2 regions of the Halalkalibacter sp. HAAS-P014 genome follow, and region 2 is predicted to be linked to the other one. Evidence: a T-box and tRNA genes for the amino acid it is inferred to sense, from the RefSeq annotation. Region 2 holds a T-box; the other holds one or more tRNA genes.
What was found. A T-box is a leader RNA that pairs with one kind of tRNA and senses whether it is charged. The one in region 2 lies ahead of tyrS (tyrosine--tRNA ligase), so its partner is inferred to be a tRNA-Tyr.
Positions count from the first base shown of each region.

Region 1: it has a tRNA-Tyr gene. The T-box ahead of tyrS (tyrosine--tRNA ligase) is inferred to sense a tRNA for this amino acid. The anticodon was not compared.

Region 1 covers NZ_JBWQTV010000025.1:734-7,754, reverse strand. The annotation lists gene cdaA (diadenylate cyclase CdaA) at 1-718, opposite strand, end outside; gene AC1FXZ_RS19465 (zf-HC2 domain-containing protein) at 927-1,565, opposite strand; gene sigW (RNA polymerase sigma factor SigW) at 1,581-2,144, opposite strand; gene AC1FXZ_RS19455 (Spo0E family sporulation regulatory protein-aspartic acid phosphatase) at 2,374-2,553, shown strand; tRNA gene AC1FXZ_RS19450 (tRNA-Ala) at 2,609-2,684, opposite strand; tRNA gene AC1FXZ_RS19445 (tRNA-Gly) at 2,687-2,761, opposite strand; tRNA gene AC1FXZ_RS19440 (tRNA-Lys) at 2,775-2,850, opposite strand; tRNA gene AC1FXZ_RS19435 (tRNA-Gln) at 3,074-3,148, opposite strand; tRNA gene AC1FXZ_RS19430 (tRNA-Tyr) at 3,153-3,237, opposite strand; tRNA gene AC1FXZ_RS19425 (tRNA-Thr) at 3,252-3,324, opposite strand; tRNA gene AC1FXZ_RS19420 (tRNA-Val) at 3,328-3,403, opposite strand; tRNA gene AC1FXZ_RS19415 (tRNA-Glu) at 3,485-3,559, opposite strand; gene AC1FXZ_RS19410 (hypothetical protein) at 3,702-3,896, shown strand; gene AC1FXZ_RS19405 (Gfo/Idh/MocA family protein) at 4,008-5,009, opposite strand; gene AC1FXZ_RS19400 (methyl-accepting chemotaxis protein) at 5,175-6,857, shown strand.
Region 2 covers NZ_JBWQTV010000023.1:46,473-53,493, reverse strand. The annotation lists gene AC1FXZ_RS18115 (transglycosylase domain-containing protein) at 1-1,286, opposite strand, end outside; T-box leader at 1,457-1,671, shown strand; gene tyrS (tyrosine--tRNA ligase) at 1,724-2,965, shown strand; gene rpsD (30S ribosomal protein S4) at 3,163-3,765, opposite strand; gene AC1FXZ_RS18100 (sensor domain-containing diguanylate cyclase) at 4,377-6,467, shown strand; gene refZ (forespore capture DNA-binding protein RefZ) at 6,599-7,021, shown strand, end outside.

The sequences.
Region 1 (7,021 bases), on a different contig from region 2:
CTCTATGTAACTCACCGTTTTTCGTTAATGAAATACTTCCCGTTTCTTCAGATACAATAATCGTTATGGAATCTGTGACTTCACTTACTCCAAGAGCAGCTCTATGTCTTGTCCCAAGCTCTTTTGAAATAAAAGGATTTTCTGATAACGGCAAATAACAAGCAGCAGCCAAAATCGTATTTTCTTTTAAAATCACAGCCCCATCATGTAGTGGTGTATTAGGAATGAATGTATTGATAAGCAACTCCGAAGTTAACTTGGCATTCATTTGTATTCCTGTCTCCACATAATCCGTCATTCCAGTTTCTCTTTCTAACGTCATAAGAGCTCCGATCCGTCGCTTTCCCATATAGGAAGAAGCTTTCACAATGGCGTCAATAGATGTTTTAACAGAATCGTCTTGAGGAACTGTTCTGCTTGAAAAGAAACGCCCTCTTCCTAACTGTTCTAGCGCACGTCTAAGCTCCGGCTGGAAAATAATAATGATAGCTAACAGTCCATATGTAAATGTTTGATTCATTAAAAATTCCAGCGTACGCAGTCCCAAAAACCTACTAAGAAACCAAATCGCTAATATGACGGTAATCCCTTTTACTAGCTGTACTGCCCTAGTCCCACGTATAATCATGATCGCCTTGTACACGACATACGTAACGAGCAAAATATCAACAATTTGCCCAATATAATTGAGCAAACCAACTTCTGCGAGTGAAAACATGGCTCTTCCTCCAAACCATTAAGACATGCATCTAAAGAGATCTATGATCTAGACCTCTTTTTTCCTTGACCCATTATATCACAGTCTAGGAACAAAGTAGAATTCTACACTGTTAGAGATCTTCAATTCATTGACGATTAACCTCAGCAAGGTTTACACGCCTGCTATGACCGACACAGCAGGCGCGTAACATGAGGACTCATCCTCTTTATTCATTCGAGCTCTCATTACCTGTAATTGCAATGACTTCTCTAAAAAAGCTCTTAATATTGTACCATGCCCATTCTAATGCTTGATTCAGCTCTTTAATTTCACCCGATACATGACCAGTAGATGCATAATAGGCTTCACTATTTACCAAGAGTACATTCCCTTGCACCTCACCATCTACTTTCAATAGTCCATTTCGAACGACTAAATCGCCTTCAATCACTTCTCCTTCAGGCACAACAACTTCTCCATTTTCCTGGTCTATTTGAACTTTCCCTGATCCCGTAACTGCCACTTGCTCACCAGTCGTATTCCAAAGAGATGTAACACTTCCAAGCATAAGCAATATAAAAATAGCTGCAGAAACAAGAATTGGATGTTTCCTCGTCCATTGTTTCCACTTTGACACTTGCTTTCGTTCAGGTAAATTAGCCATCACCTTGTCAGTAAAGCCTTCAGGTGCTTCTATATGAGATGCGCTCTGTACAAAGGCTATTACCTTCTTTAACTCATGAAAGTGTTGTTTACAAGAAGCACAGTTTTTAAGATGTCGGTCTAATTGTTTCTTTTCTTCTTCTGACGCACGAGAATCAACTACTTTTTCGATTAACTCTTCATAGTGCTGTTCACACTTCATGCTAAACACCCCTTTCTATACATGACGCATTCTCTTTCTAAGAGCTTCTCTGCCTCGATGAACTCTAGTTTTAACCGTTGCAGGAGGTATATCAAGGATATCGCTTATCTCATTAATCGATAAGTCTTCTATATATTTTAGAATGATCGCTGTACGGTATTTGGGTGGTAGTTGATTAATCTCAGATTGTACCCATTGCTGCATTTCTATTGCTACTACCTGGTCATCAGGACGTTCTTCATCAGCTGCTAACTGCGATTCAACTGTCAACCCTTCTGACCCTCTCACCTGGTCTTGTAAATAGAAATCAGGCTTTTTCTTTCGTAAGCGATCAATGGCTACATTGGTCGCAATACGAAACAACCAAGTTGAAAACTTTCGATTATTATCAAAACGGTCAAGGTTCGTATAGGCGCGTAAAAAAGCTTCTTGCGCCACATCTTGTGCTTCATGAATATTTCCAACCATGCGATAGGCTACCTGGTATACTTTATCTTTATAAAGATCAACAATCTCTGCAAAAGCCTGTTGATTCCCTTTTTTCACTTCTTTAATTAACCTTCTTACAATTGTATCCATATAAATACCCCTGCCTAGATTCAATCTATCTTCATTTACGGATGAATAGTGATGAAAGTTTCAAAATACAACTAAAAATAGGAATTACATCCTATATAAATCTATCATAACATGATTTTATGTTTCACTTCTTAAAAAATAGGGTATTAAAATAATACTTAAGGCCAAGCTTATGAGGTAATCTTATAAACTTACTATTAAACTCATTCTCTTATAAGGATGTGATTAAATGGATTTGAAAGAACAACTTATTCTTAGAGAAATTGAACGATACAGAGATTTATTAAATAAAAAGGCGAAAACTATTCCTCTCCATTCACAAGAGATTATACAGCACAGTCAAAAGCTCGACGAACTCCTCAATGAGTACGAATTAAAATTAAAAGAACAAATGACGATCAAACAATAAATCAAAAGAAAAAAGCCATAGATAGTAAATCTATGGCTTTTGATATCAATATGTATGGTGGAGCCTAGCGGGATCGAACCGCTGACCTCCTGCGTGCAAGGCAGGCGCTCTCCCAGCTGAGCTAAGGCCCCATTGGAGCGGAAGACGAGATTCGAACTCGCGACCCCCACCTTGGCAAGGTGGTGTTCTACCACTGAACTACTTCCGCATACATGTAGAAATGGTGAGCCATGAAGGACTCGAACCTTCGACCCTCTGATTAAAAGTCAGATGCTCTACCAACTGAGCTAATGGCTCTTGCAGTTATTCCGTTGAAGGATTTCACGATGCTTACGGACGATGTTGCGCTCCGGGGTCCTACCTGTTCTTTCCTCTTCTAATAACGCTCTGTTGCTTGCTGCGTCAGAACAACTCGTTGTTGTTCAAGTAGCCTTGCTCGTAACTGAGCTAATGCCTCTCAAAAAGAAAAAAATCGATCATTAACTCTACTTAGAGCAATCATCTAAAAAAAAAAAAAAAATGGCTGGGCTAGCAGGATTCGAACCTACGCATGACGGAATCAAAATCCGTTGCCTTACCGCTTGGCGATAGCCCAGTGATGGTGGAGGGGGACGGATTCGAACCGCCGAACCCGGAGGGAGCGGATTTACAGTCCGCCGCGTTTAGCCACTTCGCTACCCCTCCACGAAACAAAACGATGCCGGCCAGAGGACTTGAACCCCCAACCTACTGATTACAAGTCAGTTGCTCTACCAATTGAGCTAGGCCGGCATATGGTGGAGGATGACGGGATCGAACCGCCGACCCCCTGCTTGTAAGGCAGGTGCTCTCCCAGCTGAGCTAATCCTCCAGTTTGGATGTAAGAGGTAAGATGTTGGAGGTTAGAAAAGTCTTCTTCTAACTTCTCACTTCTAATCTCTATCTTCTAGAATGGTGACCCGTACGGGATTCGAACCCGTGTTACCGCCGTGAAAGGGCGGTGTCTTAACCGCTTGACCAACGGGCCATTTCTTACTGACAAAAAATATTATACCGAAAGAAAAAGACAATCGCAAGTCCTTTTTTTTAAAAAAAATTAGGTTTCTCACCTCTTGATTATACGAACATACATTCGTTATAATAATAGAAAAAGCCTGAGGTGATGAATGATGAATGACCACAAACCCATGTACTCTCGCGAAGAGCTAGTAACGCTTTTAGACTATGTACAGCATAAAGCAAAAATAGAGACAAAAATCCAAGTTGCTGAATGTATGCTCGATTATGGAATAGATAAAAAACTCGTTGGTGCTATAACAGGCTTAACATCTAAACAATTAACGAGTCGCACACGAATCATTTGAACATAAAAAGAGGTAGTCTCGAGTTAGATGAGATAGCCTCTTAATTTAAATTTCCCACTACTTCTAAGTTCAAAACCAGCCTTTGGGGGCAATACCTTTTTGCAATACACACTATTTATTATAAGTATAATAATGATTCACCAGTTCATTCATAACCCAGTTCGTTCTTGCGCCTGTTAAACCGTTACTAAGGCATTGATTACTTCCTTTTCCAGTTAGATCGGCGATAATCGTTTCTATAAGAGGTTGATGCACGTGTTGTGGTGGATCAAAACTCCATTGCTTTGTCCCGTTTACTGTCGTTAATACAACGGGTTCGTTACTGAAAGTCGAAAATGTGATTTTCCCTTCACTACCGACAATTTCATTTATTTCGATATTCTCAAAAGCAGTAAAGCACCACTTTCCAATACCGTGAACACCCGACTCAAAAAGATAACTTCCTGTGACGATATCTTCTGCTCGGTAATGTCCCGCTTGGTTTGAAGCAAACCCTTGAGCAGATTTAATAGGTCCAAGTAAAAAGTCTAATATGTCGAACGTGTGGCTTCCTAGATCATAAAACAGTCCACCTCCTGGCAAATCGGGTTGAACGCGCCATGGGGGGGTTTTCGAGTCGATCTCATCCTTTTTCGCTTGTTCGTAGTGAGTCGTTGTGACAAACCGAACGTCTCCAATTGCCTTTTGCTCTAATAACTCTTTTATTTTCAAAAATCTCGGATGTGCTCTGCGATAGTAAGCTACATAAAGAGGAACTCCAGCTTCTTCACATGCAGTGATCATTTCTTGGCATTCAGCGTAATTTCGTGCCATAGGTTTTTCTACGTATACCGGTTTCCCAGCTTGCGCTACTTTCAGTGTGTATTCTTTATGTGAGCTTGGTGGTGTTGCAATATAAACAGCATCAACATCAGGATCTTTAATGAGTGCATCAGCATTATCGTACCACTTTGCCACATTATGTCGCTTCGCATAGTCTTTTGCAAGCTCTCCTGTTCGACGCATTACAGCAACCAATTCTGAGTTGTTAATCTTTTGGAATGCAGGTCCACTTTTCACTTCTGTCACATCCCCACATCCGATGATGCCCCAACGAATATTATTTAATTTCATTTTATGATCCTCCATCTTTTTAAACAATATGATCTAGTATAAACTTTTTCACTTATTCTACAAAGAAAACATGCATATAAAAGGGCTTTCATTAAAAAACTCACAGAAAAAAGTCGATTTATGCCGTATAATGGAGGACAGTTTATTAGAAGAGGAGAACAACATATGAATTTAATGAGAAAGTTACTTTTGGGATTTTTTAGTGTCATCTTATTATTAGGGATCATGACGTCCATTACTTACCTTCAATTTAATCAAGTTGATGATGAATACGGTCACGTGATTGAAGATCGTTCAGGAAAAATACGTTATGCGACCTATTCTATTTTTGAAACTTATAAACAGCAGGTTGCTCTACAAACATACTTAAATAGTGAAAGTGAAGATGAGTTACATAATTATTTAGCTGCTCGAGATGAATTTCAAAAAAATATCGGACTAATCAGGGAACTAACAGATCAAAATGAGGAGTTAGAAATCATTGATCAAATGGTAGAGGCAGAAGAACAATACTACCATATCGCCGAGCGAATGCTTGCTTATAAAAATGAAAATAATGAAGAGGGTTATTTACGTGTAATAGAAGAAGAAGCTGATGTCCTAAATCAGTTGTATGCTGCAGCAAGAGATTTATTATTTTTACAACAAGATAATTTAGAGCACTCTAGCAACAAACTTTCTGAAGAGGTTGCGAATACAGTTCAACTAATAGTAGTAATTAGTCTTCTTGCTATTGTAATTGGCGTTGTTGTAGCTATTTTCCTCAGTAGACATATTTCAAAAAATGTGCGACTTGTTTCAGCTTCAGCTGAAGAAATTGCTAACGGGAATCTCTCAATTGAAAACATTAAAATAAAAAGTAAAGATGAAATCGGTCAACTTGCGCATTCTTTTAATAAAATGACTGAAAGTTTAAAAGAGATGAGTCAGCAAGTGAGCCAAACATCTGAACAGGTTGCCGCCTCCTCGGAACAATTGCTTGCTAGTGCCGAAGAAAACAAAGCAGCAACAAACCAAGTAGCCACTTCGATTACAGAAGTTGCAACAAGTGTAGAAGTTCAAGGAAAAAATACAGAAGAGAGTGCTCGAGGTGTAGGTGAAATTACAACAGGAATTGTACGAATTGCAGACAATGCTTCAATGGTAGCCGAGTCATCAATGGAAACAATGAAACAAGCAGGTTTAGGAAATGATTATATTCAACGAGTTGTACAACAAATGAACACGATCTCAAAAGCAAATTCAGAAACAAATCATGTCATTCAAGAGCTTGAGAAAAGATCAACTGAGATTGGTAAGATCATAGAAGTGATTACTGATATAGCTGATCAAACAAACTTGTTAGCTCTTAATGCAGCAATCGAATCAGCTCGTGCCGGTGAACATGGTAAGGGATTCTCTGTTGTTGCTGAAGAGGTACGAAAACTTGCAGAGCAATCAAGAGAGTCAGCAAATCAAATTTCAGATATTATTCAATTTATACAAGCAGATACATCTAGAGCAGTTGATATGATGAATAAAGGAAACAATGAAGTTACAAATGGAATTGATTTAGCTGAAGAAACAGGTAATACATTTGGCCAGATTGTGAATTCGATAAATACATCAAATGCTCAAGTACAAGAATTGTCTGCGATTTCTGAACAAATGTCTGCAAGTGTAGAAGAAGTAAATGCTGCGATTGAAGAAGTTTCAGAACTTGCCAAAGTATCTTCAGATAGTGCAAGGGAAATCTCAGCTGTTACCGAGGAACAGCTAGCCTCAGCCGAAGAAGTTTCAGCTTCAGCAACATCTTTAGCAGATTTGGCAGAAGAATTAAGAGAACTATCAGGAAAGTTTAGAGTGTAGAAAAATAATATATAAAGAGCCTTTCCAATACATTATGGAAAGGCTCTTTTCACCCCAATAAAACATTTAGAAAAAACAGTAAAGTCCGAGTATCTCTTATGCATACAGCTCCAGAAAATGAACACTACGTCTCAACAGAAAAAACGGAAGTTAATTAATTTTGA
Region 2 (7,021 bases):
CCGTATTCCTCTTTTCGACCACCGACAAATCCTTTAATCGCACCACTATGATTTTCGATTAGAATCGCTCCGACTTCTTCTTGTTGCCCACCCTTTTCAGGTCCGAAAAGATGATCAGTTTTCACAGCATCTTGCATAGCTGTGTAAACCTCCTCGTCGATTGTTGTATGAATATGATAACCGTTATGACGTAGTTCGCTTTTTGCTTCCTCTTCATACCGAGTTAACAGATTATATATTTCTTCCTGAGCTAGTTCATCAAGGTCATGATCGCCATCTTCCAATTTCTTCTCAGCTAAGACTGTGGCAGCGCGATTCAACACTTCGTTTGTTAGATAAGGATATTTCTCGATTGGTGCAGGGGTTCGTTCTGTAAAATCTCCTGCAATGTCGTAATTGAGAGCGTCATTGAATTGGTCTTCATCAATATAACCAGTCTCATGCATTCTAGTAAGGACCGTCCTCATCCTATTTAAACTAGGTTCCAGGTTATCTTTTACTTTTCCCCCCTGTTGGAAAGGTGTATAACCGAATGGACTTTGTGGCAAACCAGCAATATAGGCAGCTTGAGGGATTGATAATTCACTTGCATCTACACCGAATATCCCGATAGCAGCAGCTTGTGCACCGGCTATCTGCCGACCAGAAGCGTTACGTCCAAAAGGAACAATATTTAAATAAGCCTCTAAAATTTCATCCTTACCTAAAAAGTGCTCTAATCTCATAGCAAGTAAAATTTCCTTTGCTTTTCGATCAAAAGATACTTCACTTGTTAATATTTGATTTTTGATGAGTTGCTGAGTTAACGTACTACCACCAGTTTGAAGTGAAGAGTTTGCCAACTCCTGGTATGTTGCACGCATTAATGCCTTAGGAACAATCCCCTCATGCTCATAGAAGTATTCATCTTCAGTAGCAATAATTGCATTTATTAAATGAGAGGATATGTCACTTAAAGGCACTTGATAACGCTCGATATCTGAAGGCAATTCCCCAAGATAAACATTATCGGCAAAATAAACTCTACTTGTTTCTTCGTAGTCATAGATTAGTGTTCGCATCTCATCAGAGGTACGAAGGGGTTCATTTTTTACCAGAGAGGCAAAATACCCTGCTCCCACACCACCAATGAAAAAGATAGACATACATCCTAAAACGAGAAAAATGAGAAATAAATTCCAAAATACTTGATATGTAATGCCAATCTTTCGAAAGACTCTATGTTGGTGGAGTTTCCTAGGAATCAATTTGAGTTTCTCTACAAATGATGAAACTTTATTTTTCATAACAAACCTCCTATATTCCGTAAATATTATATCATATGGTGTCGAATGAAGATATGGTTTAAATTGGATTTCTGATTGACAAATTGTATTCGCTATGGTAAAAAAGATACATTAGCAATTAACGTGGGGAGAATCGATAACATTCTTCCAGTCCAGTGAAAACTTAATAATTGTATGCGAAGAATGATCGAAGTAGTCCTTGCTTCCCTGTTAAAGAGAGCTAATGGTCGCTGTGAATTAGCACAAAAGCGAAGGATGAATTACAGTCAGGAGCTTTCTTTGTGATAAGCAAAGAACGGGTGATTCCGTTAACGTAATAGAGTGGGAGAAAAGAAGGACATTCTTTCTTCAACAAGGGTGGTAACGCGAAGACCTCGTCCCTTTTTAGGGAGGAGGTCTTTTTTTTATATAAAATTATAGAATTGGGGTATTTGATTATGGATAAGGAATTTACTTTAACAAAAGAGCAACAAGCAGAAGTAGAAAGACAATTAGCATTCCTGCAACGTGGTGTTGTAGAAATTGTTCCGGAAGCAGATTTTAGAAAGAAAATTGAGATATCGGTGGTAACGGGTAAACCTCTAAAGATTAAATTGGGTATGGATCCGTCAGCACCCGATGTCCACATTGGACACACAGTCCCACTCCATAAACTACGTCAATTCCAAGAGCTAGGTCATGAGATTCAAATGCTTATTGGTGATTTTACTGGCCGTATTGGTGATCCAACAGGGAAATCAGAGACACGTAAACAATTAACAGATGAAGAAGTAAAAAAGAATGCTGAAACATATGTGGAACAATACGGGAAAATTCTAGATATGGATAAAGTGACAATTTATTATAACTCTGAGTGGTTGAAACCTTTACAGTTTGAAGATGTCGTTAAGCTGGCTGCTAATATGACAGTTGCTAGAATGTTGGAGAGAGATGACTTTGAAAAACGCTATAAGTCGGGGCAACCAATTTCAGTTCATGAATTCTTTTACCCACTTATGCAAGGATATGACTCAGTGGCCCTCGATACGGATATCGAGGTTGGGGGAACAGATCAAAAGTTTAACTTGTTAATGGGAAGAACGCTTCAAGAAGCATACGGGAAAGAAAAGCAGGTTGCTATTACTTTACCACTAATCGAAGGTCTTGACGGTGAAAGAAAGATGTCCAAGTCATTAAATAACTATATTGGAATTGATGAAGCACCAAATGAAATTTTTGGAAAGTCAATGTCCATTCCAGATGAATTAATGATTAAATATTATAAATTAGCAACTGACTTACCAATGGAAGAGATTGAAAAATTAGAAGTTGGATTAGCAGATGGAAGTGTTCATCCACGCGATGCAAAAATGAATTTAGGTGCGCTTTTCGTTGAAATGTATCACGGAAAAGAAGCGGCTGATGAAGCTAAAAACTATTTCCAGACAGTATTTCAAAAGCGTGCCCTCCCAACAGATATTCCTGAAACGAAATGGGAAGGAGAATCTCCTATCTGGATCGTTGATTTGTTAGTGGAATTAAAAATGCAAGCATCTAAAGGAGAAGCTCGCAGAATGATCCAAAACGGTGGAGTGAAAATCAATGAGGAGAAAGTGGAGGATGTCCAACTCCAAGTTGAAATAGAAGAGGGAATGATTATCCAAGTAGGGAAACGTAAATTTATGAAATTAACGAAATAAACGGGGTTTAGAGTTTCAGGCTAGTCGGAAAGGTGAAAGATAGTATATGAGGGAGAAAATACCTTAAAAAGGCATGGAAAAGTCCTTCATGAAATGAACTTAAAGGTTAAGGCAAAATTAATACGACTCCATTTCAAGGAGTCGTATTTTCGTTGCGCAAAAAAAGCCAGTCCATAAGACTGGCTTTTGCATAAACCTTAACGTGAGTAGAACTCAACGATAAGAGCTTCTGTAATTTCAGCAGGAAGTTCAGAACGTTCTGGAAGACGGCTGTATGTTCCTTGTAAGCTCTCAGCATCAAAAGTAACATATGCTGGAACAAAGTCGTTTCCTTCAAGTGCTTCCTTGATTACGTCAAGGTTGCGTGACTTTTCACGAACACCAATTGCTTGACCAGGCTTAACTCGGTAAGATGGGATGTCAACGCGACTTCCATCAACTAAGATGTGACCATGGTTAACTAATTGACGTGCTGCACGACGAGTACGAGCAAGTCCCATACGGTAAACTAGGTTATCAAGACGAGACTCAAGAAGAATCATGAAGTTCTCACCGTGGATACCACCCATTTTACCAGCATCATCAAAGATGCGACGGAATTGACGCTCATTTACTCCGTACATGTGACGAAGCTTTTGCTTTTCTTGAAGTTGTAAACCATATTCAGAAAGCTTTTTACGTTGATTTGGACCGTGTTGCCCTGGAGCATACGGACGCTTTGCTAATTCTTTACCCGTACCACTTAGTGAAATTCCTAAACGACGAGATAATTTCCAAGATGGACCTGTATAACGAGCCATAATTTGACTCCTCCTTGTTATTTTGATGTTGCAAAATAACAACCGGCTGGTAATCTTATACAACGTTCATTTTGCTTTCATGCACCTTCGCTTCGACAGCTAGAAGTTACACGATGCACCTCGGAATGATTCAGCCGCTCGAGGAACAAAATGACCTAACATTGTACATTTACCGTGGCTGTCTTATTTCACACAAACTCTATTATAAGAATAGAAGATACTGTTGTCAAGAAAGGCTTATGAAGAAGGTTTTCTAGAATTAGATGAAATTTATTTATTACTAGAGGGCAATAAGTAGTATAATTGGAAATGGAATACCCGAGGATGTAATGTAACAATCTCGAGACATAGGTAATTTGTCTTATTTTTAGAATAACTTACTTTTGTGAATAGTATAAATGACCTTGTAAGCATAAAAAACGTGCAAAGTTCTTTTTGAATTTTCTTGCACGATTGTGTGGTGTAGAGAAGTGAATCAGTATTTGATCAATGAACAAAGTAATCATAAATACAAAAATATATTGGAAGCAATTGTTTCTCGACCGTTTATAAATACTCATTTTTTTAAGCCTGCAATTTTTTTTATTGCCTCGAACAAGAGTATTCTTTCGATGGAGGTAGTAGGTTATGTTCCCAAGACACTAGTTGAGGCAGTTAAGTCCTCACAAAGTGATCTTGCTGAAAATGTCTCAAATCATGGTGGTAACTACCGTCAGTTTACTGCCCCTCTTCAGCTTTCTGGTGATATCAAGCTTTTTATTGGTGTAGTTGTTCAATGTACAAGAGAAAATATAAAGCTCTTGCAAGTTTACATTGATGCACTGTCAACGGGCATTTCTTCTGTTTATATACCTAGTATTGAACAATTCCCGGCCATAACAATAGAGAACGTACTAGATGAAGCAAAGTATGAAATCATTCATAATGTTTTGGCCGAGGCATTAGTGAAATGCTATTTGCGTAGCCCCAAAAGAAAGAGCCAACTGCTTATTTGTGAATTAAAAAATAATAGTGTAACCACCTTATCTTCAACGAATAAAGAAGTTGTGAAATTGTTGAAAAAGAAAGAGTTGGTTAGTTATGTAAAGATACAGGAAAGTAATCTTTTTGTTGTTCCTAATGAACAGTTCTTTCATAACAACAGAGATTCATACTTAATTTTCACAATTGATATTGAGGACAATGTGAAGATTGTTTTTTTATTTACCTTCCAGTTGGTAGAAGATGCGATTTTATCGAGAGCTGACTATCAACAATGGTTGACAAAATTAATCCCTTTATTTAAAAAGGGATATTACGAGGGAATTCGAAAGAAAGAGGAGGAACGTAAAAATATTTTAATGCGTGTGACAAAAAAATTTCATTCGACAATGGATATAGCAGAAGTTCTAGGTGAGATTGTCGAAGCTATTAAAAGAGCGTATCCGGAATTTCAGGTACATTTATTACTATCGCAAGAATGGGAGGTGAAAGAAGATTTACCAGTTAAGCCTTTCATGTATGGCAAAGAAAGTAGTGACCAATTGGCTGAACTAGCTTTTGTTACAGGAAAAGTACAAATAGAACAAAAAGACGAGAGTGATAGCACCTTACTATATACCCCACTTAAAGGAAAGCAAGGGGTTTATGGAGTAATGGAAATTCAAACGCCAATGCAAACATCCCTACCGAAAGAGGAAGTCAGTTTGATAAAAACACTTGCAGATACAGGGGGAATCGCGCTTGAAAATGCAGAAATGTTTCAGCAAAGCCGTAAGCTTATTCGCGACTTGCAATTAATCAACGAGACATCCCGTCAGTTAAATCTTAACCTAAGAATATCAGACACAATTAATTACATGACTCAACAAATCATAGAATCATTTGGAGCTGAACAAGTTGGATTTATCATTTTTCAACCAAATGGTGACTTTGCTGTACTTGAAGGCAGCTCCTCTTTATTTAAAATAGAAGCAATCCAAAATGGGTTAAAGCCATTCTTTGAAACAGTAAAGAGAGAAAAGGATCCCGTATTTATTGGTGATACTAGTATACAGAATGATATTGCACTTAATGGGTATAAATCAGTTTTAGCAGTGCCAATGATTCAAAATAAGGAGTTAAAAGGGCTCGTTATTGCTGTTCACCGTCAGTTGAACCATTTTAGTTTTGATAACTTTAAACTTCTACAATCTTTGGTACATCATTCTACATTAGCATTCACCAATTCTATGCTTCATGAGGAGTTAGAAAAATTAGTTATTACGGATCACTTAACTCGCCTATACTCTCGTAGCTATCTTGATCAATGTATACAAGAGTCTATCTTAAATGATAAGCAAGGAACATTTCTGCTTTTAGATATAGATGACTTTAAAAAGATTAATGATACGTACGGACATCAAGTTGGCGATGATATAATCATTCAAGTAGCGAACGTATTAAAAAGAAACACTCGCGATGGGGATATTGCTGCAAGGTGGGGAGGAGAAGAACTTGCTATTTATTTTCCTTCTTTAGCAGTCGATATAGGGGTTAAAATTGGCGAAAGGATTTTACGAGCAGTAGAAATAGAAACGAGTCCACGGGTTACGGTTTCAATTGGTTTGTCATCTTGGAGTTCAGAAGATCGTGAAATCACAATGCAAAATTTATTTAAATCAGCAGACCAGGGGCTATATATTGCCAAAGAAACTGGAAAAAATCGTGTTGTTATAAAATGAGCACCAGTAAAATCTTTTACCCTAGAAATTTGTAGAATGTTCGAAGGCTTTTGTCGAGCGATTATTAGAGGAAATTGGCTTACTAGCACGAAAACGAGTATAGAGAAAGTAAAATAAGGGGGGCACCACAAATGAAGGAAACAAAAAAGGATAAAATTATTGATGCTGCTGTTCGACTTTTTCATACACAAGGTTTCGATGGTACCTCAGTTCGTGATATTGCTAGTAAGGCTAATGTTAATGTTGCGCTTGTCTCCTATCATTTTGGTGGAAAAAAAGGCCTTTACGAAGAATTGATGACAACTTTTCTTGAAGGCTACCTCCATGTAATGAAAACTGAATTAGATAAAGGATTTGCGTCAAATAAGGAACAATTATTGTCCCTAATGAAATCACTACTTGAATATCAAACAGCAAACCATTTCGTGGCAAGAATGGTTCATCGTGAAATGACGATGGATTCTGTTCTTGTAAGAGAACTAATGTCAACTTATCTTAGAAAAGAAAAGCATGATCTTGAAGGTTTGATTCGTTCAGGGATAAGAAGGGGAGAG